2 regions of the Paeniglutamicibacter sp. MACA_103 genome follow, and region 1 is predicted to be linked to the other one. Evidence: riboswitches for the same ligand, from Rfam matches in the RefSeq annotation. Region 1 holds a riboswitch; the other holds the start of a gene.
What was found. Region 1 has a riboswitch for glycine ahead of ACIPVK_RS13735 (hypothetical protein). Riboswitches for the same ligand answer to the same signal wherever they lie in the genome.
Positions count from the first base shown of each region.

Region 1 (8,612 bases):
CCAAGAGTTCTTTCGGTTCCTGAAGGCTAGCGTTTCGATGGAACAGGCCGCTCCAACGCTTGTTGCCGCCGACGGAAGACAGCATCAGGTGCCTCATGAACTGTTTGACGCGCTTCTCCAGATTGCTGAGGCGCTTTCAGCCGGTCGGGGCGTCACCGTCATGCCGACGGACACCCGGATGACGACTCAACAAGCCGCCGACTTCCTCGGGTATTCGAGGCCAACCTTGGTGAAACTTCTCGAGAGAGGCGAGATTGCTTTCTCCAAGGTGGGCCGTCATCGCCGTGTGATGTTGCGGGATCTTGTTGAATACGAAAGTGAAGCGCGGAGCAAACGCCGTTCCGCTTTGGACGAGCTGGCAAGGGAATCTGCCCGCGACGGTTCCGTCCGCCGAGTCCCCGACGGACACTCGACCCGATAGCCGTGCCCTTCCCGGTCCTTATGGATACATGCGTCCTGCTGCCAATAACACTTGTCGATCTGCTACTCCGGCTGGCCGAGGCCAAGACGTATCGGATCCTCTGGTCGGAAGAAATTCTCGTCGAACTGGAACGAAATCTGATACTCAAGATCGATCTGGAACCAACGTCGGCGCGACGAAGAATCAACGCCATGCGTGAGCATTTCCCGGACGCACTCGTGGAGGATTACGAAAGCCTGACCGGGGTAATGACCTGCGACGAAAAAGACCGGCACGTTCTTGCGGCAGCCGTGCGAGCAAACGCCGAGCTGTTGGTGACGTTCAATTTGAAGGACTTTCCGCCCGCCTCGAGTAAACCCTTCGAGGTGGAAGTTGTTGGCCCGGATGATTTCCTGCTTGACCAGTTGGATCTCCACCGGTCTGCTGTTCTTCGCTGTCTTGAGCAGCAGGTCGCCGCGTATCAGGATCCGGCGCTGACCATGGCCGAATGCCTGTCGCACTTGGAACAATGCGGCCTTCCGCTATTCGTGGCGGCCATCAATGAGCTGACTGAAGGCGCGGGCGCCGGTCAGGATTGACTGTCGGGATCGAATACCGGCACCTCAGCAGCAGGATTTTCGTTATCTAGGGCCGTCACGGTATTGCCATTGCCCATACTGCTCGATGGGCGGTATGGGGAGCGCCCCATCCCGGGTTGGTCCCCCCGGGACCGGCGGAGTCCGGCCGCAGCCGCATGAGACGAAGCGGCCGTGCCCTATCGCGGCCGATGTGCGTCGGCTAGGCTGGCCGCGCCGGGGTCCAGTGCCTCGTCCGCCGACCAAGGAGGAAGCATGAATGCGGTCAACTGGGATTCCGTCCCCGTGGCAGACCCGCCTCCAGGCGCGGTCGAGGTGCCACTCAGCGGCTTCGGATTCCTCGCCGTCGCCGGCATTCTGGAGCTCGGAGTGCCGGACGCCGTCTATTGCCTGCCGCGCGAGGCCCGTCCCGGGGGCGTGCCGGATTCCGGGACGGTACCCGAAGACATCTCCGTCTTCCTGGCCGACGCGGGCATCCGTGGCCCCGCAGACCCGCTGGCCCACTGCTGGTTCATCGTCCCGCCGCCGTCAATGCCCACGGAAGGTTTCTGGGAGGCGCTGGACGAAGCCGAACCGCTGCGCCAAGCGGGGGCAGGCCCCCTGGGCCGCCTCGAGGGCCTGCGTGCGGCGTTGCAGGTGCTCTACTCCAACAGCTGACCGATCCGCATGCCGTTCGTGGCAACGCCACGGGGCCGGCCGATCCCTGGCCCGCGATGGCCCCCATGCCTCACCTGAAAGGTGAAGCAACTGCAAGTCGCCAGGTGTGCCTTGTCGGCGACCGGTTGCATGGTTCCCTAACGTCCAATGGGCTTGTGATTTGCGCCACAAGCGCGCGGCGAGTAAGTTATGACTGCAGTCACAAACAACTTGCCGTTGACGCGTGGCGGGAGAGTCCCGTTCACACCATGGACGGGCGCCGTAGGAGCAATTCCTCCCGGGAAACTCTCAGGCCCCCGTACCGCCACGAAGAGGCAAATCTGGAAAGCAGCACGTTGCAATGCGTGCTCACCGAAGGAGCAAGTCCTGGCCCCGCGCGGGGTAGGGATGAAAACTCTCAGGTACGTATACAGATTGGGGAGGATCCAAGAACAGCGCGGCCTCGGCCGCGCACGATTCGGGAGTTCCTCCATGTTGCCAACCATCCACGCCACTGCCCGGTTGTCCACCGGCGCGCCCGCCGGCCTGCTCCAAGATCCTGCTGTGTTGGATCCGGGGTGTGCCGCGGGCTTCGCCGCTGGGCTCTCCTGCAAGCGCACCGGCGTGGGAATGGTTGCCTCGGAGAACCACGCGGAGGACTCGATCCAGAGCCTCACCCCACACGGCGATGACCACCAGGAAATCGTCCGTGACACGCCACCGAAGCACCGGTACCCATCTGGAAGGCAACAGCATGAGCAGCAATAGTTCCGCGCCCCACCTCGAACGTGGGCTCTCCAACCGCCACATCCAACTGATCGCGATCGGCGGGGCCATCGGCACCGGCCTGTTCATGGGATCGGGCAAGACCATTGCGGTCGCCGGCCCGTCCGTGATCTTCGTGTACATGATCATCGGCTTCATGCTCTTCTTCGTGATGCGCGCCATGGGCGAACTGCTGCTGAGCAACTCCAACTACAAGAACTTCTCCGACTTCGCCGGGGACATCCTGGGTCCGTGGGCGGCATTCTTCACCGGCTGGACCTACTGGTTCTGCTGGGTGGTCACCGGCATCGCCGACGTCGTGGCGATCTCCCACTACGTGGCGTTCTGGTGGAAGGACCTGCCGCTGTGGATCCCCGCCGTCACCTGCATCCTGCTGCTGGTGGCCCTGAACCTCCCGAGCGTGAAGAACTTCGGCGAGACCGAGTTCTGGTTCGCCCTGGTCAAGATCGTCGCCATCGGCGCGCTGATCGTCGTCGGCCTGGTCATGGTCATCACGGGCTTCGAGAACAACGGCGCCACCGCCTCCTTCGCGAACCTCTGGAACGACGGCGGGATGTTCCCGACCGGCTTCATGGGCTTCGTCGCCGGCTTCCAGATCGCCGTGTTCGCGTTCGTCGGCATCGAGTTGGTGGGCACCACCGCTGCCGAGACCAAGGACCCGGAAAAGACCCTGCCCAAGGCGATCAACTCCATCCCGGTCCGCATTCTCTTCTTCTACGTCGGCGCGCTGGTCATCCTCATGGCGGTCCAGCCGTGGAACCTGTTCAACGCCGAGGAATCCCCGTTCGTGGGCATGTTCGCCATGGCCGGCCTGGCGGGTGCCGCGGGCATCATCAACTTCGTGGTGCTCACCTCCGCAACCTCGAGCGCCAACTCCGGCATCTACTCGACCTCCCGCATGGTCCACGGCTTGGCAGAGGAGGGCGACGCGCCCAAGGGCTTCGCCAAGCTCTCGAGGACCAAGGTTCCGCGCAATGCCCTGCTGTTCTCCTGCATGTTCCTGCTCGCCGGCGTGGCCCTGCTCTACGCCGAGGGCGGCGTGGCCGAGGCCTTCACCTTGGTCACCACCATCTCGGCGCTGTGCTTCATGTTCGTCTGGTCGATCATCCTGATCAGCTACCTGATCTACCGCAAGCGCCGCCCGCAGTTGCACGCCGAGAGCAAGTTCAAGATGCCCGGCGGAACGTTCATGCCCTACGTGGTGCTGGCCTTCTTCGGCTTCATCCTCTGGGCGCTGACCACCCAGGCCGACACCCTGGCCGCGCTGCTCTTCACCCCGATCTGGTTCGTGGCACTGGGGATCGGCTACGCGATCATGCGCAGCAAGCCGCGGCACGCCGAGCTGCGTGCCCTGCACTCGGCCAAGGTCTCCCAGGAGCGCATGCTCGCCGCATCGTTCAATGGCGGCCCTGTCGCCCAGGAGGCGGAAGAGAAGGAGCCTGCCGCGCGGTAACACCTGCCGCGCAGCAACACCGGGCGCCATCCGGCGCCCCCGATTCCGGTAAGACGTCGGGGCCGCCTCCTTCGGGGAGGCGGCCCCGACGTCTTGCTGCGTCTGCCCGCGCTACAGGACGTGTGAGGCGACGAGCTGCGAGAGCGCGCGCACATCGACCTTGCCCTTGAATTCGAGGCGGACCTTGCCCAGGGAACTGAACCACAGATCCAGCTCGGCGTCGAGGTCGAAGGTTCCGGCGGTTTCCACCGAGAACGCCTGGACCTTGGAATACGGCAACGACGTGTAGTCGCGCTTCTTGCCCGTGAGGCCCTGGATGTTCACCGCGATGAGCCGCTTGTTGGTGAAGACCACGTAGTCCCGCGCGCCCTTGAAGGCGGCGAGCAGCTCCTCGCCCTGGACGAAGAGGGGCGTGACTTCCCCCGCCACGTCACCGGGGTTGCAGGGGCTGAGCTTGAACACGGAGGCATTGTTGAAATCGATCATGCCCCGACCCTACCCAGCCGCACGGACAGTCGGTGCATTGCGGCGCAGCTACGCGCGGGCGAGCAGGTCCTCGCCCAGGTCGGCGCGCCGGTAGAAGACCTCGCGGCCTGCGCGAATGGTGTCTGTCAGGCCGGAGGCCGCCATCACCTTCAGGTGCCCGTTGACGGTTCCCGCCGCCAGGTCCAGGATGCAGGCCAGCTGGGTGGTGGTCATGGGCAGGTCGAGCTGGGCCAGGATCTGCGCCCGGGTGTGCCCGAGCAGCAGTGCCACCGGGGAATCCTTGACCTCCCGCGTGTTTTCCCAGAGCCGGCCGACCCCGCGCGGGGCGTAGGTCAGCGTCGGGACGAACGGGTCCACGTCCAGCACCAGCGTGCGCGGCCAGACGAAGGCGCTGGGAACCAGGATCAGCCCGTTGCCCGGGGACGCATGGTGGCTGCCGTCGCAATGGGCGGTGACCTCGATGCCGTCGGGCGTCAGGCGCACACTGGGGTGCAGGGTGTTGAAGACCTGGTGGATGCCGTGTTCGGCCAGCAGGGCCAGCCGGTAGTCGAGATCCGCCAGCAGCATGGCGCGCAGCCGCGGCCAGAATGGTTCCACCGCGGTTTCCCAGTACCAGCGCAGGGCCGCAACAATGCGGGTGCTTGCGGACCCCGGGTCCTCGCGGATGGCGCGCACCTCCCTCAACCGGTCCTCCTCCAATTCGGTGGCGAACAGGTGGTCGAGATCGCGGACCCACAATTCCGGGGCGACGGCACCGACAGCGGCGAGGCCGGCTTCGAAGGTGTCCTGCCGCAGGGGAGTGGGCGTCAGGGAATCGGCGATGTAGCCGGTGGGGCGGATCAGCGTGGTCAGCAGCCGCAGGTGGTCCCGCTTGTCCGGATCGCCGGAGGCGAGAATGCGCGTGGTGGCATCGGTGATCCATGGGCGGTGCATGCGGGTGCCCAGCTGGAGGGCGCGCACGCTGGTGACCGTTTCCCACAGGGGCGAGATGGTGAATCGCACCCGGGTCAGGTCCTCGGCCGACAGGCTGATCTGCATGTAAATCAGTCTAGGCCCGGGCCCGCCCCGGGGTAAGGATTCGGAAATGGCCGAATGGTGGCCGTACGGCGTTGGCGGTTTCAGGATGGACGCATGAGCACAACAACCGAAGCGTTTTCAGCCCAAACATTCATCGACCACGCCGCCACCGCCCGGCACCTGGCCCGGAAGCGAACCAAACGGGCAGCAGCCCACGCCGCCCCGCGGCACTCTCGCCTGGCCCGGATCCTGCTGGACACCTCGGCCGAACAGGAGGCACTGCTGCGGGAGAACCGCGAGCGTGCCTGGCTCGAGCTCGCCGGGGTCGTGGCCGGCAGGATCTGAGCCATCCTGGGCCGCCTCGATGCCCCTACTGCGGCACATGCGTGTTGGCTAGTCGGGCAGCGCGGGCTCCCTTGCCCCGTCCGCCGGCCAAGGAGGAACGATGCCAGCCATCGACTGGGACTAAGTGGCAGAGCCCCCGCCCGGTGCGGTTGAAGGTCTCGTTCGCGGCCGCTGCGGCGACCGAATGATCCCAACCGTTGCATTGGCTGCATGCCCGCTGCATGGACGTGCAAACCTTGAGCAAGGGCGGCAAAGGGTTCCTGCCAAGTGCTCTTCGACGTTCCCGCCGCAGTTGTCAGCGATCCAAGGTCCGCGTCGCCGAAACGATTCCCTTTGACAACGACGCCGTACTCCGGGCGGTGCGCTTCCCTTGGCGAGGCGGCCCGATGTCAAGTCGCTGCGTGCCGCCCGCGGTCGGCGGGCACCGCGGGCTCCGGGTTCCAGGTCCGCTTGGTTTCGAGATACCAGAAGTAGGTGAAGAGCGCGATCTCGTACCATTCGACCAGGAAGAGGGCCTGCTTGACGCCGACGGCCGTCAGGACCGGCAACGCAACGACGCCCAGAAGCATCATGACCAACAGCGCGGCGTAGTGTGGTGCCCGCCCGCCGCTGGTGTCGGTGGCGCTGAGCCGGCCACTGCCCAGGTGGCTGGCGATCGCGATGCCCATGCTGCCGATGAGCAACAGCGTCGCCGCCACGTGGACGCCGACAAACTCCGTACCCTCAATCGTCCGCCACACCAGCAGCACCAAGAACCCGGCCAGCAGCACGGAGCTTGCAACGGTCAGCACGCGGGTCCACTTGCTTTGCATCAATGACCGGGGACCCCGGTTCATGGTCTTGAAATCGAGCCAGACGAAGGCCGTGGCCACGACGAGCAGCGCGAGCACGCCGACCTGGATGGAATGAACCAGCTTTTGCGCTCCGGCGGCATCGAGGTTTTCGAGCGTTTCGCCCAGTTTGGTGGGGACAAGGGCCACGAACATCGCGTAGAAGCCGGCCAGATTCAGCGCATAGTCTTCCAGCGGGGGACCCTTGTAGACCACCAGCAGCACGCCGGTGGCCACCAGCATCGCCACGAACAGGTCCCTGGCGGGACCAAGATAGTAGGAGCTGATGGAATCCTCGATCGTCCCGGTCCAGAATCCGTAGATGACGATGGCGACCAGCAGCAGCAGTGGAATGACCAGAAGCATCAGCCTCAGATAGCGCAACGTGTCCCGGCCCTGGTGCTCGTCCGTAATTGTGTGCATGCCTGATTGTGCAACAGCAATGGGGGTCTGGCTAGGACATACCGGTGCGCTGGGGGAGTGTGTCGGCTCGGTGGATGCAGCGACGTGGGCTCGTGCGGCCGTGCGCGGCGGTTCCCGCCGACGACCGGGATCGACGGCGGGAACCGGGCTTCAAGGGGGCTGGCAGTGCCCGCGGGTTCAGCGCCAGCCAGCTCGTCGGGCTCTCCGGCGTAGGACTTGCCGATGACCGCGCGCAGCGACGCGAAGGTGCTGCGGTTGACCGAGACGCGCGGCTCCTGCTGGTGCCCGGCTTCCTTCCAGGTCTGCCGGTAGAGCTCGATCTGCTCAGACTGCTGGACGTGGAAGGACTTGCCGTACTCGTCGTCCGATAAGTGTGGAGCCTTGCGAGTTCATGCCCAATTTCGCGGACCAGACGGCGGTCGCGTTGGAGTCGGAGCCCAAACACATGCGCTGGCGCAGACGCTCTGAGTGACGGCGGCGGGGGCGGATCCTAAGCGATTTGCTTCATCGTTCCACGTAAAGTGTCCGACCCTACCTTGATATCGAAGAGATTGGGGCCGCCAATACTAGACTGCGAGTTCTGCGATGGCACGTACTGCGCGAGCGGCTTCGGCGCCCTTTTTCAAGAAATGCTCGAAGTAGAACTTTTCGTGGTCGGGGGTGGAGTGGAAGTGGTGCGGTGTCAGACTCACGGAGAATGTCGGCACGTTCGTGTCCAGCTGCACGCGCATGAGGCCTTCGACCACTGCCTGGGCGACGAAATCATGCCGGTAGATTCCGCCATCGACAACGAGCGCCGCCGCGACAACGGCGTCGTACTTGCCCGAATCGGCCAGACGCTTGGCCTGCAGCGGCATCTCGAAGGCCCCGGGCACGGTAACGACGTGGGTCGTGTGGGACTGGCCCGCTGCTTCCATGTCCTGCTTGAATCCGATCAGGCTCTGGTCCACTATGTCCGAATGCCAGCCGGCCTTGATGAACGCGACCTTCAACTGCTTGCTCATGGTTCTCCTCTGTCAGATTTCGGGATTTGAAAAATGCTAGTTGTTCTCAGTTAGGGACATCTTTGTCGAGCAGCGCGCGGTTCGTCGCGAGATCCGTGATCAGGATGTTGATCCAACCGCCACGCACGGCCCCGGATATCGCCTTAAACTTCAGGGATCCGCCGGCGATACCGATGAGGCGGGGAACGGAGCGACGCCCGCCGCTTCCTTGAGCGACCTGGACACCCTGGACTGGGACATGCCAAGCGTCGAAGCGATCGCCGGTTGACGCATGCTCTGCTCGTGGTACATACGAGCGTCTTTGGTCAGCAACCGCAGCCGTTCGAGGCTCCGCCGGCCACCGAGGCTGCGGGGGACTTCGTTCATGAATTCATCCTAGGTGAGCATTTTTCAGTCGAAGCAATTGGCAAGTCATTCCGTCGAACGTTTCCCCGAATCTTCGGGATTCCGGTTGCCGGCGAAAGCTTATTCCCGGTCCAGTGGAATTGGAACTTTCTTGGCCACGCTCCCACAGCGAACCAATGCTGTTGTCGGCCCTCAGGTTAAGGCGTCAATCCATTGGTCATGCGATCGACAAAGCCCGTCCGTGCACCTTGGGGCCAGCGGATTCCTTGGCACGCAATGCCGGCTTGGCAC
Region 1 covers NZ_JBIXLN010000027.1:55,774-64,385, forward strand. The annotation lists gene ACIPVK_RS13720 (helix-turn-helix domain-containing protein) at 1-421, shown strand, start outside; gene ACIPVK_RS13725 (PIN domain-containing protein) at 442-999, shown strand; gene ACIPVK_RS13730 (hypothetical protein) at 1,252-1,653, shown strand; glycine riboswitch at 1,871-1,967, shown strand; gene ACIPVK_RS13735 (hypothetical protein) at 2,125-2,400, shown strand; gene cycA (D-serine/D-alanine/glycine transporter) at 2,387-3,871, shown strand; gene ACIPVK_RS13745 (PH domain-containing protein) at 3,983-4,357, opposite strand; gene ACIPVK_RS13750 (DUF5937 family protein) at 4,406-5,395, opposite strand; gene ACIPVK_RS13755 (hypothetical protein) at 5,489-5,719, shown strand; gene ACIPVK_RS13760 (hypothetical protein) at 6,109-6,972, opposite strand; gene ACIPVK_RS13765 (6,7-dimethyl-8-ribityllumazine synthase) at 7,539-7,976, opposite strand; gene ACIPVK_RS13770 (sugar-binding domain-containing protein) at 8,023-8,151, opposite strand; gene ACIPVK_RS13775 (hypothetical protein) at 8,127-8,342, opposite strand.

Region 2 (8,612 bases), on a different contig from region 1:
CGATGGTGCCGCTGACCGGGGCGTACAGGTCGGAGACCGACTTGGTCGACTCGACTTCGCCACAGGTTTCGCCGGCGGTGACGGTGTCGCCGACCTCGGGCAGGTCAACGTACACGACGTCGCCCAGTGCGTCCGCGGCAACCTGGGTGATACCGACCTTGGTCGGGGTCGAGGCGTCGACCCATTCGTGCTCGGCCGAGTAACGAAGGGAGGCAAGAACCTTGCTCATGGGGATGTTTCCTCTCAAAGAATGTGGGTAATAAGGTAAGCCGGTAATCGGTGGCGGGGACGCGCTGCGCCTCCGCCACCGACAACGTTACTTGGCTCGGGTGTAGAACGGCAGTGTGACGACTTCAAATGCCTCGGGCTTGCCACGCAGGTCGACATCGACCTTGGTGCCGACCTCGGCGAACTGCGGCTGCACGTACGCCAAGGCCACCGGGTAGCCCAGGGTCGGCGAAGGTTGGCCGGAGGTGACGGTGCCGATCTGCGCACCGTCGACCGACACCGGGTATCCGCCGCGGCCGGCGCGACGGCCCAGGCCCTTGAGGCCCACCAGGACCTTCTTGGCACCTTCGGCCTTGATGGCCTCCAATGCCTTGCGTCCCGTGAAGTCCTCTTCCTTCTTGAAGGACACGATCGGGCCGAGGTTGGCCTCGAACGGGTTGCCCTCGAGGGAAAGCTCGTTGCCGTACAGCGGCATGCCGGCCTCCAGGCGCAGCGAGTCGCGGCAGGCCAGGCCCGCGGGGATCAGCCCGTGGTTGGCGCCGGCAGCCATGAGTGCATCCCAGAGTTCGGCGGCCTGGGCGTTGGGCACGTAGAGCTCGAAGCCGTCCTCGCCGGTGTAGCCGGTGCGTGCCAGCAGCACGTCGATGCCGGCAACGGTGGCCTCGTCCGCGGCGTAGTAGCTCATCTCGGACACCAGCGCCTTGGCGGACTCCTCGACGACCTCGTGCAGGATGGCCACGGAGGCCGGTCCCTGCACGGCGATCAGCGAGGTCTCGGCCGACGCGTCGGTGACGGTGACGTCGAAGCCCGCGGCGCGCTCGGCCAGGGCCGCGGCAACCACCGGGGCGTTGCCGGCGTTGGGCACGACCAGGAACTTCTCTTCGCCGCGGCGGTAGGTGATCAGGTCGTCAATGATGCCGCCGGCTTCGTTGCAGATCACCGAGTACTTGGCCTTGCCGACCTTCATCACTGCCATGTTGCCGGCCAGCGCGGAGTTCAGGAACGTCGCGGCCTCGGGTCCCTCGACCCAGACCTCGCCCATGTGGGAGAGGTCGAACAGGCCGGCGGTGGCGCGCACGGCCTTGTGCTCGGCCAGTTCCGAACCGTACTTCAGCGGCATGTCCCAGCCGCCGAAGTCGGTGAAGGAGGCGCCGAGTTCCGCATGCTTGGCATGCAGGGAGGTTTTCTTCGGGTCGCTCATCAAGCTACCTTTCGTGGGGCTCAAAAATGAGTGGCTGAATTAGTTTTCGAAGGCTTCGGGAGCCGGGCAGGAGCAGATCAGGTTGCGGTCTCCGCCTGCTCCGTCGATGCGTCCCACGGCCGGGAAGTACTTGTCCACCTTCAGGGCGGGCACCGGGAAGGCTGCCTGCTCGACGGTGTACTTGCGGTTCCAGGCGGTGTTGACCACGGCGGCCACGGTGTGCGGGGCGTTGCGCAGCGGGGATTCCTCGATGGAGAAGTCCCCGGCGAGCACCTGCTGCATCTCGGCGTGGATCGCGATCATGGCCTCGATGAAGCGCTCGATCTCGCCCAGGTCCTCGGACTCGGTCGGCTCCACCATCAGGGTGCCGGCGACCGGGAAGGACAGGGTCGGGGCGTGGAAGCCGAAGTCGATCAGGCGCTTGGCCACGTCCTCGGCGGTGACGCCGGTCTTGTTGGTCAGCTCGCGCAGGTCCAGGATACACTCGTGCGCGACCAGGCCCTTGTTGCCGGTGAACAGGATCGGGAAGTACTCGTTGAGGCGGGACGCGATGTAGTTCGCCGAGAGGATCGCGGTCTTGGTGGCGTCGGTCAGGCCGTCGCCGCCCATCATCGCAATGTAGGCCCAGGAGATCGGCAGCACGCCGGCGGAGCCGAACATGGTGGCGACCACCGGGACGCCGTCGCGCGTCGAGTAGGTGCCCGAGGCGTCGCCCGGCAGGAACGGGATCAGGTGCTCGGCAACGCCGATCGGGCCCACGCCCGGTCCGCCGCCGCCGTGCGGGATGCAGAAGGTCTTGTGCAGGTTCAGGTGCGACACGTCGCCGCCGAACTTGCCCGGCTGGGCGAGGCCGACCAGGGCGTTCATGTTGGCGCCGTCGATGTAGACCTGGCCTCCGGCGGCGTGGACCTTGTCGCAGACCTCGCGCACGTCGGCGTCGTAGACACCGTGCGTGGAGGGGTAGGTGATCATGATGGCGGCAAGGGTGTCCTTGTTGGCCTCGATCTTCGCGTCCAGGTCGGCGGCGTCGATGCTGCCGTCGGCAGCGGTCTTCACCACGACGACCTTCATGCCGGCCAGCACCGCGGAGGCGGCGTTGGTGCCGTGTGCGGAAGCCGGGATCAGGCAGACGGTGCGTGCGTCGTCGCCCTTGGACTGGTGGTAGGCGCTGATCGCGAGCAGGCCCGCGTATTCGCCCTGCGACCCGGCGTTGGGCTGGATGGAGACGCCGGCGTAGCCGGTGATCTCGGTCAGGCGGCCCTCGAGGTCGGTGATCAGTTCGCGCCAGCCCTCGGTCTGGTGTTCCGGGGCGAAGGGGTGGATGGAGGCGAACTCGGGCCAGGAGATGGATTCCATCTCGGCGGTGGAGTTCAGCTTCATGGTGCACGAGCCCAGCGGGATCATGGTGCGGTCAAGCGCCAGGTCGCGGTCCGAGAGGCGGCGCAGGTAGCGCAGCATCTGGGTCTCGGACTTGATGGTGTTGAAGATCGGGTGGGTCAGGTAGTCGCTGGTGCGCTGCACGGCGGCGGCCAGCTCGAAGCCCTCGGCCTTGACGTCGGCACCCTCGATGCCGAAGACGGCGGCGATGGCGGCCACGTGGGCGGCGGTGGTGGTCTCGTCGGTGGAGATGCCCACGGTGTCGGCGTTCACGCGGCGCAGGTTGATGCCGGCGGCCTCGGCGGCGGTGATGATGGAATCAACATCGGCGACCTTCACCTGGACGGTGTCGAAGAACGAGTCGGCAACCAGTTCCAGGCCTGCACCCTTCAGTGCGGTGGCGATGGTGCGGGCGTGGTTGTGGGCGCGCTGGGCAATCCGCTTGAGGCCCGCCGGGCCGTGGTAGACGGCGTACATCGAGGCGGTGATGGCCAGCAGCGCCTGGGCGGTGCAGATGTTGGAGGTGGCCTTCTCGCGGCGGATGTGCTGCTCGCGGGTCTGCAGGGCCAGGCGGTAGGCCGGGGTCCCGGCGTCGTCCTTGGACACGCCGACCAGGCGGCCGGGCAGCGAACGCTCCAGGCCGTTGCGCACGGCCAGGTAGGCTGCGTGCGGGCCGCCGAAGAACAGCGGCACACCGAAGCGCTGGGTGTTGCCCACGGCGATGTCGGCGCCCTGGTCGCCCGGGGCCGTGATCATGGTCAGGGCCAGGATGTCGGCGGCGATGGTGACCATGGCACCGCGTTCCTTGGCGGCGGCGATGACGGCGGCGTGGTCCACAACCGCGCCGTTGTTGCCCGGCTGCTGCAGCACGATGCCGGAAATATCGCCCTCGGGCAGGCCGGCGGTCAGGTCGGCGATCTCGACCTCGAAGCCCAGTGCGTCGGCGCGTCCCTGCACCACGGCGATGGTCTGCGGGAAGAGGTTGGCGTCCAGCACGGTCTTGGCGGTGGCCTTGGCCTTGTTGGCGCGGCGCATCAGCAGCACGGACTCGGCGACGGCGGAGGCCTCATCGAGCATCGAGGCGTTGGCGATCGGCAGCGCGGTCAGGTCCATGACCATGGTCTGGAAGTTCAGCAGCGCCTCAAGGCGGCCCTGGGAGATCTCCGGCTGGTACGGGGTGTAGGCCGTGTACCAGGCCGGATCCTCGAGCACGTTGCGCAGGATCACCGGCGGGGTGTGGGTGTCGGAGAAACCCTGTCCGATCATCTGGGTCTTCATCACGTTCTTGTTCGCCAGCACGCGCAGGTCGGCCAGGACCTCGGCCTCGGTCAGCGCAGCGGGAAGGTCAAGCGGTTCGGACTGGCGGATGTCGGCCGGAACGGCCGTATCGACGAGTTCGTCGAGGGAAGAATAACCAAGCTGCGAAAGCATGGTGTCAATGTCGCTGCCCTGGGGGCCAATGTGGCGGGCGACGAACTCAGCGGACGGGGTCACGGTCATGGGGAACTCCATTGGGTCATCGGCGTGCGGGCACACCGAACGAGCTGCAAGTTCCTCCCCGACCCTGTTGCTTTGACCTGAGAGTTTCCGCAATATGCCGGCCTGGTTAGGCGGCACACGCTTGCACCTTCGGTGAGCCGCACCGCCGAAAGGCGATGTTGCTACTTTCCAGAGTTGCCTCTTCGCGGCGGTACGGGGGCCTGAGAGTTTCCCGGGGAGGAATTGCTCCTACGGCGCCCGACCAACTTTCGCTGAACGGGACTCTCCCGCCGCATGTCAGTGGCTGCGCCCCCTGCGAGGCACGCCTCCCATCCTACCGGCGAAGCGTGAGCCAAACAACACGGAACATGCCGATGCGGATCCATGCGACTTTTCCACGACATATCCGCCGCTTCCATCCGCCCGAGACCCCCGACCGTGCCCGAAAACAATCCGCATGCCCGGCCGCACGCAAAGGTTGAGGACGACAAAGGCCGACAGGCTGCCCACGTCGACGAGGGCGGCGGGACGCGCCGGCTGTGGGCGGCCCGCAGCGATGCCGAGCGGCCGGCTGGCCAGCAGCACAAAGTATTGCCATCGCCCGCTGCCGACGCCGCCGCGACCTACGCGACTCCCGGCAAGGCTCCCCGGTTCGCCGCATTCAGCCATACCTTCAACATCACGGACGCCAAAACACTTGACACTTCAACAAATGGGGGTCTATCGTGTTACTTGAAGCTTCAATAAACAGGATTTGAGGATCAGATGAAGAACTTCCTCGCTCGACTCTTCGGAAAGAAGAACACCATGAACATCGACATCACCATCATCGGCACCGGCAACATGGGCCGAGCACTGGCCACCCGCACGATCGCCGCCGGCAAGAGCCTGCAGGTCCTGGCCCGCACCACCGAGACCGCAGCGACGTTCGCCGCCGAGTTCGGTGCGGGAGTCGCCAGCGGCAACACCGCCGAGGCCCCGGCCGGGCGCATCGTCGTGTTGGCACTTCCCTTCGACGCCGCCAAGGAATACGTCTCCGCCCAGGGTTCAGCACTGGACTCGAAGATCCTGGTCGACATCACCAACCCGGTGGACTTCGCAACCTTCGATTCGCTGACCACCGCCGCGGGCAGCTCGGCCGCCGAGGAAATCTCCGCCTTGACCTCAGCCACCGTCGTGAAGGCCTTCAACACCACCTTCGCCGGGCCACTCACCTCCGGCACCGCCGACGGCAAGCCGCTGGATGTCTTCGTTGCCGGCGAGGAATCCGCCCGCGGCGAGGTCGCTGCATTCGTCGCCTCCGCCGGCATGCGCCCGTTGGAGGTCGGAGGCCTGCACCACGCCCGCGAGCTCGAGGGCTTCCAGCTGCTGGTCATGGCCATGCAGGTCAACCCGGCACTGCCGGACTTCAACTGGGGAACCGCCCTCACGGTCGTGGGCTGAACCGCCCCGTCCCCACGACACCCGCTACGCGAGGGGCGGAACTGCCATCGGGCGGTTCCGCCCCTCGAGTGTTGCCGCGGGAGCCGCTGGACCGGGCTAGACGATGCCCGAGACCCCCAGCCAGGAACCGATGGCGAAGGTGACGGCGAGCGCCGCGGCGCCGCCGACCAGCACCCGCAGGGTCGGGCGCAGCACCGGGGCCCCGCCCAGCCGCGCGCCCGTCGCCCCGGTCACCGCCAGCGCCAGCAACACCGCCACGAAGGTCACCGGCACCCTCATCCCCACGGGCAGGAACACCGCCGTGGCAAAGGGCAGCGCGGCACCCACGGTGAAGGCGAAGGCCGAGGCGATGGCAGCATGCCAGGGATTGATCACCTCGTCCTCGTCCAGCTGCAGCTCGACATCCAGGTGCGCCTTGAGCACATCATGCTCGGTCAGTTCCAGTGCGACTTGCTGCGCCGTTGCGGGGCTCAGCCCCTTGGCCTCGTAGAGACCGGCCAGTTCCGCCAGTTCCTCCTCGGGCATCTCGGCCAGTTCCCGGCGCTCCTTTTCAATGAGCGCCTTCTGCGAGTCCGCCGAGCTGGACACCGAGACGTACTCCCCCAGCGCCATGGAAATGGCGCCGCCGATCGCCGCGGCGGCGCCGGCCGCCACCACCGGGCCCGTTGCCGTGGTGGCACCGGCAACGCCGACCACCACCGCCGCCACCGAAACGATTCCGTCGTTGGCACCGAGCACCCCGGCACGCAGCCAGTTCAGCCTTTCGGCCACTCGCTGGTCGTGCGGTTCGCCCTCGTGCCCTGTCTCCTGCTGCTCCATGGACACCAGCAAAGCACCCGGCCGCACCTATTGGCCAGCGGACCACGGGTTTCCGTTTCCGGAACTTCGCGTGGAAACTATGACGTCACCGCCAGCGAGACGTAGCCGGGATAGCGCGGACTGAGCGAGTCTCCCGAGGACTTCCCGGTGAGCCGGCGCTTGACCCACGGGGCCAGGTGTCCCCTGGTCCAGGCGGCATCCTCGCGCAGCCTTTCAAGACGTGTCTTGGCCACGGGAGCGGAAAGTTCCGGGACCTCGATGTGCGCGTCGTGTTCCAGCACGCCGAGCACCTTCTTGGCCATCAGCGCGTGCCCGGCGGCATTCATGTGCAGGCGGTCCGTGGCCCAGTAGCGCCAGTCCCGGAATTCGCGCCAGCGCCAGTAGTCGGCAACCACGGCGCCGAACTCGTCGGCGATCTCGCGCACCGCCTCGTTGTAGATCGCGGTGCGGCCGCGGGTCTTCCCGAAGATGGCCGAGCCGCTTGAATCGAACCCGGTGAAAAGCACCAGGGTTGCACCGGTGGCCGCCAACTGCGCCACCGCATCCCGGTACTTGAGCATCAGGTCGTCGATGTCCACGGACGGGCGCAGGATGTCGTTTCCGCCCATGTACAAGGTGACAAGCGTGGGCTTCAGGGCCAGGGCCGCAGGCAGCTGCTCGGCGAGGACCTGGCCGATCTTCTTGCCACGGATGGCCAGGTTCGCGTATCCCCATTCCGGGTCCGCACAAAGTTCTTCGGCCACGCGGTCGGCCCAGCCTCGCACCTGGTGGGGCCGCAGCGGATCCGCATCCCCCATGCCCTCGGTGAAGGAGTCGCCCAATGCCACAAATCGTTTCGCAAATTCCACCGCTCCAGCCTAGCGCCGGAAGCGGCCCGGGTTCGCTATGTGCCACGCCTCGGCGTAGTTCACGGGAACCGCCGGGTCCGGGCACAGCGGAACCCCAACCGGGGAGGGCGGGCTGGAAAGCATGAAGACCAAAAAACGACACGGAATCCACGCCGCCGACTTCCACGGTTCCGCACCACCGGCCGGCACCCTGGCTCGATGACATCCACGGGAGCCAATTCGTGGACGACACGTACACCGGGATCATCTAGTCGTCGAACCCCGGCGGGCCGTTGCCCGCTACCCGGCGAGCAGCACCTGGCGGGCCAGCACGCTGAGTTGCCCGCCGCGCGATCCGGTGCCGTTGGCCTCTGCGCGCGCCGGGACGTAGCCCAGCGCCAGCCCGTAGGCCGGATCGGCATAACCCAGCGACGCGTTGGCCCCGTCGTGGCCAAAGGCCCGGGCGGAGCCGAAGTCGTTGTTCGGGTGCGCCTTCATGAACCCGATGGCGAAGGCGCCGGGATTCCCGTTGGCCCGGGACAGCCCGTAGACCCGGTCCTGGCTCACCGCGGCAATGCTCTCCGCCGTGAGGAACGGGGCGTGCTCGTCGCCGGCTTCGTCCACGAACCCGGTGGTCGCCGCGGCGTACAACTTGGCCAGCCCGCGGGCGTTGGCGACGCCGCCGAGGGCGGCCAGGCCGGCCTCGCGGATGGAGCGCACGTTCGGCACGTCGATGATGTCGAAGCTCGGCCCCTTGGGACCGTCGAAGCCGCCGGTGGAGTTCACCGCCAGCCCAAACGGGGAGAACGGGTCGATGAACGGCGCCGGTTCCTCGGTGCCGCCCTTGAGCACCGGGCGGAATCGCGGCTCCAGCTCCTCGGGCAGGCCCAGGTAGAAGTCGATGTCGTGCGGGGCGCGGATGCGGCGTTCGAAGATGTCCTGCAGTGACTCCTGCGCGCAGCGGCGTGCAAGTTCCTCCATGAAGACGCCCATGGTCAGCGCATGGTAGGCATGGACCCCGGCGGCATTCCACAGAGGGGCGGCGGCCGCGATGATGCCCGCGGCCAGCCGGGAGTCGATGAGTTCCTCCTGGGTGAACCCGCCCTCGACGCCGGGCAGCCCCGCCTGGTGGCTGAGCAGCTGGGCGACGGTGATGCCGGCTTTGCCCGCCGCGGCGAACTCCGGCCAGTACAGGGCCACGGGGGCCTCCAACTCCAGCAGCCCCTGCTGCACCAGCA
Region 2 covers NZ_JBIXLN010000035.1:323-8,934, forward strand. The annotation lists gene gcvH (glycine cleavage system protein GcvH) at 1-229, opposite strand, end outside; gene gcvT (glycine cleavage system aminomethyltransferase GcvT) at 317-1,429, opposite strand; gene gcvP (aminomethyl-transferring glycine dehydrogenase) at 1,469-4,306, opposite strand; glycine riboswitch at 4,485-4,585, opposite strand; gene ACIPVK_RS15760 (hypothetical protein) at 4,724-5,032, shown strand; gene ACIPVK_RS15765 (NADPH-dependent F420 reductase) at 5,051-5,728, shown strand; gene ACIPVK_RS15770 (VIT family protein) at 5,825-6,547, opposite strand; gene ACIPVK_RS15775 (SGNH/GDSL hydrolase family protein) at 6,625-7,395, opposite strand; gene ACIPVK_RS15780 (serine hydrolase domain-containing protein) at 7,675-8,612, opposite strand, start outside.
Region 2: another riboswitch for glycine. It lies ahead of gcvP (aminomethyl-transferring glycine dehydrogenase); the one in region 1 lies ahead of ACIPVK_RS13735 (hypothetical protein).